3 regions of the Bacillus sp. SIMBA_154 genome follow, and region 1 is predicted to be linked to each of the others. Evidence: riboswitches for the same ligand, from Rfam matches in the RefSeq annotation. Region 1 holds a riboswitch; each other region holds the start of a gene.
The links. Region 1 has a riboswitch for S-adenosylmethionine ahead of R0K30_RS15870 (methionine ABC transporter ATP-binding protein). Riboswitches for the same ligand answer to the same signal wherever they lie in the genome.
Positions count from the first base shown of each region.

Region 2: it holds a riboswitch for S-adenosylmethionine, as region 1 does, so the genes downstream of both, R0K30_RS13160 (bifunctional homocysteine S-methyltransferase/methylenetetrahydrofolate reductase) here and R0K30_RS15870 (methionine ABC transporter ATP-binding protein) in region 1, are expected to answer to the same signal.
Region 3: it holds a riboswitch for S-adenosylmethionine, as region 1 does, so the genes downstream of both, R0K30_RS19430 (5-methyltetrahydropteroyltriglutamate--homocysteine S-methyltransferase) here and R0K30_RS15870 (methionine ABC transporter ATP-binding protein) in region 1, are expected to answer to the same signal.

Region 1 covers NZ_JAWJBV010000013.1:59,739-62,947, forward strand. The annotation lists gene metQ (methionine ABC transporter substrate-binding lipoprotein MetQ) at 1-12, opposite strand, end outside; gene R0K30_RS15865 (methionine ABC transporter permease) at 27-695, opposite strand; gene R0K30_RS15870 (methionine ABC transporter ATP-binding protein) at 688-1,713, opposite strand; SAM riboswitch class I at 1,869-1,977, opposite strand; gene R0K30_RS15875 (SCP2 sterol-binding domain-containing protein) at 2,080-2,421, opposite strand; gene R0K30_RS15880 (thioredoxin family protein) at 2,542-2,844, opposite strand; gene R0K30_RS15885 (toprim domain-containing protein) at 2,857-3,201, opposite strand.
Region 2 covers NZ_JAWJBV010000009.1:5,426-8,634, forward strand. The annotation lists gene R0K30_RS13150 (CvfB family protein) at 1-683, opposite strand, end outside; gene R0K30_RS13155 (YajQ family cyclic di-GMP-binding protein) at 921-1,412, shown strand; SAM riboswitch class I at 1,494-1,612, shown strand; gene R0K30_RS13160 (bifunctional homocysteine S-methyltransferase/methylenetetrahydrofolate reductase) at 1,691-3,209, shown strand, end outside.
Region 3 covers NZ_JAWJBV010000022.1:15,120-18,328, forward strand. The annotation lists gene R0K30_RS19420 (four-carbon acid sugar kinase family protein) at 1-459, shown strand, start outside; gene R0K30_RS19425 (gluconate:H+ symporter) at 510-1,829, shown strand; SAM riboswitch class I at 1,912-2,024, shown strand; gene R0K30_RS19430 (5-methyltetrahydropteroyltriglutamate--homocysteine S-methyltransferase) at 2,112-3,209, shown strand, end outside.

The DNA.
Region 1 (3,209 bases):
CAATTTCTTCATGAATAAATCCTCCCTTAACGTTTATCAATTTTATTTGTAATCAAATCACCGATTATTTGAATAATAAAGACGATGATGAGAATAAACACAGTGGCTACTAGTGTGACATCTGTATTACCAGATTGGTATCCTTCCACATAGGCAAGGTCACCAAGTCCACCTGCTCCAATTGCACCTGCGATCGCAGTAGAGCCAATAAGAGCAATGGCTGTCACGGTAATGCCTGAAATAAGGGCTGGCAGTGATTCTGGCAGCAATACTTTGAAAATAATCGTAGACGTTTTAGCTCCCATGGATCGTGCTGCTTCAATGACTCCTTTGTCTACTTCTCGCAGTGCAATTTCGACAAGACGTGCATAGAAAGGAGCTGACCCAATGACAAGCGCAGGCAGCGCTGCATTTGGACCTAAAATAGTGCCCATTATTAATTTTGTAAACCCTAATAAAAGAATGATTAAAATGATAAAAGGAATCGATCTGAAAATGTTGACGACTGCCCCAATAACGGTGTTAATCGGTTTATTTTCCCAAAGACCGCCTTTACTAGTCAGAAAGAGCAATAGTCCAAGGATGATACCAATAATAAAAGCAAATGCTAGTGAAATGAGTGTCATGTACACCGTTTCACCCGTTGCATTCCAAATGACATCTAGATCAACGTTCGGAAACCATTTCTCAAACATGTGTCATCACCTCAATTTCAACCTGTTTGCTTTGGATATAGGCGATGGCTTTTTCAACCTCGGTCTCTTCTCCATTAATATGGATAAAGAGTGTTCCAAACGCGCCTTCCTGCGTTTGAGAAATCTTTCCTTGAAGGATGTTCACATCGACCTCAAAAGATCGAACGATTTCAGTGATCAGCGGCTGCTCGGCAGAATCGCCGATAAAGGACAACCGTACCACCTGACCCTCTTTTACTCGCTCTAAGACGTGTTCGATTGTTTCTTTCGCTTCCTCTGGTTCAGCAAGCTGTTTCACAAATCGCTTCGTCATTTCTTCCTTCGGTTGTCTGAAGACACGTAATACTTCGCCTTCTTCGACAATGCGTCCATTCTCCATCACTGCCACACGATGACAGATTTTGCGAATGACGTGCATTTCGTGTGTGATGAGCACAATTGTCAGCCCTAATCGTTTATTGATATCGGCCAAAAGATCAAGGATGGAATCTGTTGTTTGCGGATCAAGTGCAGATGTAGCTTCGTCACATAGAAGAACCTTTGGATCATTGGCTAATGCTCTCGCAATTCCCACACGCTGCTTTTGTCCACCGCTTAGCTGAGAAGGATAAGCATTTTCTTTCCCTTCTAAACCGACCAATTTAATTAGTTCATTTGCACGGGCTCTCCGTTTTGACGTCGGAACACCTGCAATTTCGAGCGGGAACATAATATTTTGTCTTACCGTTCTTGACCAAAGTAGGTTAAAGTGCTGAAAGATCATGCTGATTTCCTGTCTTGCTTTACGAAGTTTCGCATTCGATACTTCATTGATCCGATTGCCTGCCACTTCAACAATTCCTTCTGTTGGCAGCTCCAGACCGTTTAATAGGCGAATAAGAGAGCTTTTGCCCGCGCCGCTATACCCGATAATTCCGAATATTTCACCTTTATCAATATCCAAGTTGACGTCTTTCACTGCGTCAACATTTCCGCTTTTTGAGTAGTACGTTTTTGATACATTCTGTAAATGGATCACAGTCTGCTCACCTGCTTTCTTGCTGAATCTATAGATTGCCATCACATACGTTCATTTATTCTTCGTGCTGTCATGACTCTAGCCTGCTGCTAAGTCAGTAAAAAAGACCTAACTGCAACGCAAGCAGAAAGGCCTTTTATTTCAAATACGCCTTTCTCTCATCTTTCAAAGCGTTGCGGCTTTGAGTGAATTGGCACCAATTTCAGCTATGCTGACGGTTGCCGGGTTTCATAGGGCACGTCCCTCCACCTCTCTTAATAAGAGAAAATATGTTGTTTTATGTGATGTTCATGTTTTTACTAACGTAGAATATCATGCTACCCGAGATATGTCAACGCTGTAAATCGCTAATTTCCAAGTAAACGACTACGTTATCATTTTCCGAAAAAAACCGTTCGTCAGCCAAAGCACAGCCTCTAGTCTGAGAAGCGCGCGGAATGAGCCTTTGACTTTGACTTGTCCCCTGCTGATAAGCTGCTGCAAGGACATGTCTCCATCTAATAATTGTAGAATTTCTTTCCTCTCACCATAGAAGATGAGATCCGATAACTCAATTGCAGGCAGTTTCTTCACTTCACCACGTTCATCCACAATCAATGTACAAGAGTCAGTTTCCGCCTCAAATGTAATCTTCAAGGATGATGAGGAGAGCAGCGGCTTTAACAATAATCGCTGCCCAGCGTTTCCGTGGGTTTTCACTTTTTCCACATGTATAACCTCCCTGTCATTTGGTTATACATAACATTTCTCTACAAACATCGGCTTGTCCTTTATAAATAGCTCGACAAATTTTCAAATGAATTGCTTGAAATATGACAAAAAACCGCTTTATTTAGCGGTTTCAATCATTTCATGAAGATATGGAACTGAGTGAAAGGCGTAGCCTTTTTGCACAATCTCACCTTTTTTAAACAGTAGAAAGCAAGGTACACTTTCGATTTCAAATGCTTTCGCAAAGCCTGGTGAGTAGTTTAAATTGTTCTCGTAAAATGGAACATCCGGCTGCATGGCATCTACGACTGTCAGCATTTTCTTTGCCAGCTGGCATGTTCCGCAAAACGGTGTATATAAGTACAAAAGAAATAAATCGTCCTCTATCTCCTTCAATTCATGCTCTTCAATCTCTTTCATATACGTCCACCCTCATAAATATTTCGAATGAACATCAATGTTTGCAGCTAATAGGATAGATGCAATGTGGGCTGACGGTGAAGCGGCCACTTCTCGGTACGTTCTGTCGACAAACAGATGAAGTGCTTCAGGGAATTCTTTTCGAAATTGCTTCCGCAGTTTGTCGCCAGCATCGTCACTGTCTGCTAATATGTAAACGTCTTTTCCGAATAAATCGTCCACGAGCTGATCCAGCTTCGATGTACTGATCGTACCATTGGTGCAAATGATGGTAACAGGTTCACTAATGACTTCTTTTAGCTTTTGTTTGTCTGATTTACCTTCTACAATGATGACCTTTTCTATCTCGACGTTCATCACGATCA
Region 2 (3,209 bases), on a different contig from region 1:
TAGGTTAAAATTTCTTCTGCATCAACAGATAACGCGTCCTGCTTTCTAGGAAGCAAAGAAACGTTCACGGTTCCATCCTCTTTCACCGCAATGACGCGGCCTGTCACTTCCGATCCTAATCTTGGTTCTTCCTTTCGTTCTGTGCGGTGGATAAATCCCCTCACCCCTGTATCTGTCAGCATAAAAGAGCCTGTCGCAATTAAGCGATAAATTGTCCCAGTGATTTCTTTGTTCATTAAGGTTTCTGGCGCCTCAGTGAACAATTCACTGATCACATCCTCAGTGGCTGTCTTTGCGAACATTCTACCGTAGCTTGTGACTTTCAGCATACAGTAGAGTTTGTCTCCTTTTTTCGGCCATGCTTCCTCAAAAGGCGGGAGGTGTTCTGTTGCAACAAGTGCATCCTTTGATAGCCCGACATCGACAAATGCGCCCATGTCTTCTACAACGTCTACGACTTCTACCCAGCCATATGTATGTGCATTAATTGTAGGTATTTTCATCGTAGCTGCTAGTCTTTCTTCATGATCTACATATAAGTAGACCTCTACTTCATCCCTGTCATCAATATCCTCTGTCATCTCACTGCGGTGCAAGAGGACAGAATCTTCACCATCTGTCAAAAAGTAGCCGTACTCCATCTCGTTCTCTATTTGCAAGGTCAATTGCTCACCTGGTCTCATGTTCTCTTCCTTCCTATCTGCCCATAAAAGAGCGTTCGTTCATCTTTTGATTCACTTTATTCTACTATACTTCTTTCAACATGAACATCTCTAGTTCTGTTAGCTAAAGTGGACAAACTTCCCTTGATTTATACCGCAAGCGGCTGAACTCTTTGATTTGTCTATATGATAAAGCTTCTTCTTGCCCTGTTTGCATGATAAAATAGACGCAATATCTATACTTGGAGGTCATGTGTTATGGCAAAAGAAAGTTCATTTGATATTGTATCGAAGGTGGAACTGCCAGAGGTGCAAAACGCCATTCAAGCAGCGCTAAAAGAAATTAAAAATCGTTATGATTTTAAAGGAAGTAAAAGTGATATTTCACTTGAAAAAGAAGAGCTCGTTCTCATCTCAGATGATGACTTCAAGCTTGAACAGCTAAAAGATGTGCTTGTGACAAAGCTGATTAAACGAAATGTACCAACTAAAAACATCGACTACGGAAAAACCGAACATGCCCTAGGCGGAACAGTACGCCAGCGTGCCAAGCTGATTAGCGGTATCGATAAAGACAATGCCAAAAAGATCAACGCACTCATTAAGCAATCTGGGATCAAAGTGAAGTCGCAGTTTCAGGATGACCAAGTGCGTGTAACAGGGAAAAATAAAGATGATTTACAAGAGGTCATTTCACTCATGCGCAAAGCAGATTTGCCGATTGACGTCCAATTTATAAATTTTCGATAAATTTTAAATTTTCCATTGATTATTTTCGATTTTTTCGTTACAGTTGATGGAAGTTCAATTCATTGACATGTTCATATCGCTTTCTTATCAAGAGAGGCAGAGGGACTGGCCCTGTGAAGCCTCAGCAACCGGTGTAGTAGAAATGTATTTTCTATGACCAAGGTGCTAAATCCAGCAAGCAACTGCTTGGAAGATAAGGAGAAGAATTACGATACAGCCAAAAAGTCTTCTTCTTATCAGAAGGCTTTTTTTGTTACATAGAAATAAGGAGGAATACAATGGGCCTATTACAAGACTTACAAAATCGCGTATTGATTGCTGACGGAGCAATGGGAACACTTTTATACTCTTACGGCATTGACCGGTGCTTTGAAGAACTAAATTTATCAAAAGAAGATGAAGTGAAAAGAGTGCATGAGGCGTATGTGCAGGCTGGAGCTGACATCATCCAAACGAACACGTACGGTGCGAATTATATTAAACTATCCCGCTACGGCTTAGAGGAAGAAACAAAACGCATCAATACAAAAGCGGTACAAATTGCAAAAGCTGCCGCTGGCTCAGCTTATGTACTCGGAACGATTGGCGGCATTCGAACGTTTAACAAAAATGCCTACTCGATAGACGAGATCAAACGAAGCTTTAGAGAGCAGCTGTACATCCTATTAAATGAACAGCCTGACGGATTATTGCTTGAAACGTATTATGATATGGAAGAGGCGAAGGCCGTTCTCGAAATTGCGCGCAAAGAAACGACTCTCCCGATTGTCATGAACGTATCCATGCACGAGCAAGGTGTTTTGCAGGACGGTACACCGCTGAAGGACGGTTTATCTGAATTATCCTCTCTTGGCGCTGATGTCGTTGGGATCAACTGCAGGCTGGGCCCTTATCATATGATTCAGGCACTCGAAGGCGTTCCGATTTTGGAAAATTCTCATTTATCTGTCTATCCTAACAGCAGTCTCCCGTCTCTTGAAGAAGGCAGACTCGTCTATGATACAGATAATGATTATTTCCGAAAAAGTGCACTAGAGTTTAGAAATCAAGGCGCACGCATTATCGGAGGCTGCTGCGGAACGACGCCTCAGCATATTAACGCAATGGCTGAAGCAGTTAAAGATTTAGCACCGATCACTGAAAAAGAAGTGAAAGTATTAAAAGAAGAAATCATTTCGATCCAAGACCAGCGCACTGAACCTGGTCTTGACGAGCTGGCTGTTAAAAAACGATCGATTATCGTAGAGCTGGACCCGCCAAAGAAGCTGAACTTTGAAAAATTCCTTGTCGCAGCAAATGAATTAAAGAGTGCAGGCATTGATGCCCTGACGTTAGCTGATAATTCTCTTGCGACTCCGCGCATTAGCAATGTGGCTTGCGGTGCATTATTGAAACAGCAGCTTGATATGCGTTCACTTGTCCATATCACGTGTCGTGATCGTAATTTAATTGGGCTACAATCCCATTTGATGGGACTCGACACTCTCGGATTAACCGATATTTTAGCCATTACAGGCGACCCGTCTAAAATTGGTGACTTCCCAGGTGCAACATCTGTTTATGATTTAACCTCCTTTGATTTGATCCGTCTCATCAAACAGTTTAACGAAGGACTTTCTTTCTCAGGGAAGCCGCTTGGTAAAAAGACCAATTTTTCAGTGGCTGGCGCGTTTAATCCAAATGTACGTCATATTGATAAAGCAGTAAAACGTCTTGAGAAAAAAATAGAATACGGGGCTGATTATTTCATCTCACAGCCTGTTTATTCAGAGGAACAGCTAGTGAAAATTCATGAGG
Region 3 (3,209 bases), on a different contig from region 1:
GAGATCGCTTTTATTGAATTTAATACACATCTCGTGTTAGAACCCAAAGAATTTCAAGAGGAAATTGACCGCGTGATTGAGCAAACCGAAATGTTGTTAGCATCCGGTCAATCTGTTGCTGTTTATACAAGAAGAGAACGCCTTGACCTTGGGGACAATCGTCAAGAGGAGGAATTAAAGCTTTCCGTTCAAATTAGTGATGCTGTGACAAGCATTGTCCAGCGCCTCACAATTCGCCCTAAATATCTCATTGCCAAAGGTGGAATTACCTCAAGTGATATTGGAACAAGAGGGCTTAGCGTCAAACGTGCGACTGTTGCAGGTCAAATTAAACCTGGTATTCCCGTTTGGCAAACAGGAGAAGAAAGTAAATTCCCCTTCATTTCTTACGTGATTTTCCCGGGAAATGTTGGCTCAAAGGATACGTTAAAAGAAGCTGTAGAAATACTTGAAGGATAAAGCGCAGGGAGTGTTCTCGCTCCCTTATGCACCACAAAGGAGGAAAGACCATGTCGTTAGTTTTTATTGGACTTGGCGTTTTGTTATTGCTTTTACTCATGGTTGTCTTTAAGTTAAACGCTTTCATTTCGTTGATTATTGTCTCTTTAATTGTTGCTGTTTTAGAAGGTATGTCACCACTTGAAGCGATTGCTTCCGTCGAAAAAGGACTCGGTAGTACACTCGGGCATCTAGCACTGGTTCTCGGTTTTGGAGCGATGCTCGGTAAATTGATGGCTGATTCTGGCGGCGCCCAGCGCATTGCGATGACGCTCATTGACCGATTCGGCATTGGGAAAATCCAATGGGCAACAATGCTGACTGGATTTGTTATTGGAATTGCTCTGTTTTATGAAACCGGATTCATTATCTTAATTCCATTAGTCTTTACCATTGCTCAAGCCGCAAGACTTCCTGTGTTGTATGTTGGCATGCCGCTCGTCGCTGCACTCATCACAACACATGGCTTCCTCCCTCCTCATCCAGGGCCGACAGCCATTGCCAATGTCTTTCAAGCAAACATGGGACAAACGTTGTTAGTTGGAATTATTTTAGCAATTCCTGCTGTGTTAGTAGGAGGACTACTGTTTACGAAACTATTTCAAAAAGATCAATTGCATGCACATATACCGAAAAACTTATTTAATCCAAAGGAATTTACAGAAGAGGAAATGCCAAGCTTCGGGATTAGCATTTTTACCGCTGTTTTGCCTGTATTACTTATGACATTCAGAGCATTTTTAGAAATTTTCTTCCCATCCTCTCCATTCTTGCCAACAGCTGAGTTTTTAGGTGAACCGGCGATTGCGCTATTAATCTCAGTGCTGCTTGCCATCTACACGTTTGGACTTGGCAGGGGCAAAAGCATGCAGGAAGTCATGAAGTCGATCACGGATTCTATTGGCTCCATTGCAATGATTCTATTAATTATTGCAGGCGGCGGCGCTTTTAAACAGGTGCTCATCGATAGCGGCGTCGATCAATACATTGCTGGGATCATGCAAGGAAGCACTCTTTCTCCCCTGCTCCTCACCTGGCTGATTGCTGCTGTCCTGCGTGTATCATTAGGGTCAGCAACTGTCGCCGGTCTCACCGCGGCTGGCATTTCTGCACCACTTATTGGATTAACGGGTGTCAGCCCGGAATTAATGGTGATCGCAACAGGTGCCGGAAGTATTACGTTCTCTCACGTGAATGATGCGGGTTTCTGGATTTATAAAGAATACTTTAACCTGTCAATGGCCCAAACCTTTAAAACATGGACATTGATGGTCACTGTTCTTTCACTTGTCGGACTAGCTGGTGTTCTTGTCGCTGATTTGTTTATGTAGGAAAATAAATTGTAAAAACCATTGACTTTTTCTCGAAAAGATTGAATAATTGTGTATATTAAGAAAATTGAATCAAAAGGTAACCTTATTAAGAGTGGTGGAGGGACTGGCCCTGTGAAACCCGGCAACCGCTGTTCCTAGGAACAGAATGGTGCTAATTCCTTAAGCAAGCACACGCTTGTTTGAAGATAAGGCAGAGATCTCACAGTATATGATGCTCTTCCTTATCCAAGGAAGAGCTTTTTTATTTGATATTCAACCTGTAGAAGGAAGGGATTCAGCATGACACAAGTACAAACCATTGGAAAGAAAACAACAAAGCCGCCATTTCGCGCAGATCAAGTAGGAAGTTTACTCCGTTCAGAGCGCATCAAAGAAGCACGTAAGCAAAAAGCAGACGGTACGCTGACAGCAGAGCAGCTCCGACAAATTAAAAATGCAGAAATCACACGTATTGTGGAGAAGCAAAAGGAGATTGGATTAGAGGTTGTGACAGACGGAGAATTCAGACGTGCATGGTGGCATTTTGACTTTCTTGAAGGACTTGATGGGGTCGAAGGATTTGAAGCAGATCAGGGCATTCAATTCCACAACACAACGACAAAAGCACGAGGCATTAAGGTAACGGGTAAAATCGATTTTACAGAGCACCCAATGCTAGAAGATTACCGCTTCCTTCACAGCATCGCTGGTGATCATACGGCAAAAATGACGATTCCAAGTCCGAATATGCTCTTTTTCCGTGGAAAGCTTGATGAAGGTGTGTATGACAGCTTAGATGATTTCCACCATGATGTGGCCCAGGCGTATAAGAAAGCCATCCGTGCTTTTTATGATGCAGGCTGCCGCTACTTGCAGCTAGATGATACGGCATGGGCAGTGTTCTTTTCTGAAAAAGGTCATGAACAAATCAAAGCCTTTGGCCGCGAGGAAGATGAACTTCGTGAGTCGTTTGCAAAAACAATCAATGAAGCCGTTGCCGATCGCCCAGAGGATTTAGTCATCACAATGCACATTTGCCGTGGCAATTTTAAATCAACATGGGCAGCTGAAGGTGGTTACGAAGCAGCGGCAGAAACGATTTTTGCTGGTTTAGATCTTGATGGCCTCTTTTTAGAATTTGACGACGATCGTTCTGGCGGATTTGAGCCTCTTCGATATGTGAAGAACCCAAATCTTCAAATCGTACTTGGTCTTGTGACTTCAAAGTACGGTGAGCTTGAGCCGGTTGAACAAATTAAAAAACGAATCGAGGAAGCGGCTCAATATGTGGACATTAACCAAATTTGTTTGAGTCCACAATGCGGATTCGCATCCACGGAGGAAGGCAATCTGTTAACAGAAGAGCAGCAATGGGAAAAGCTGCGTCATGTGATTGAG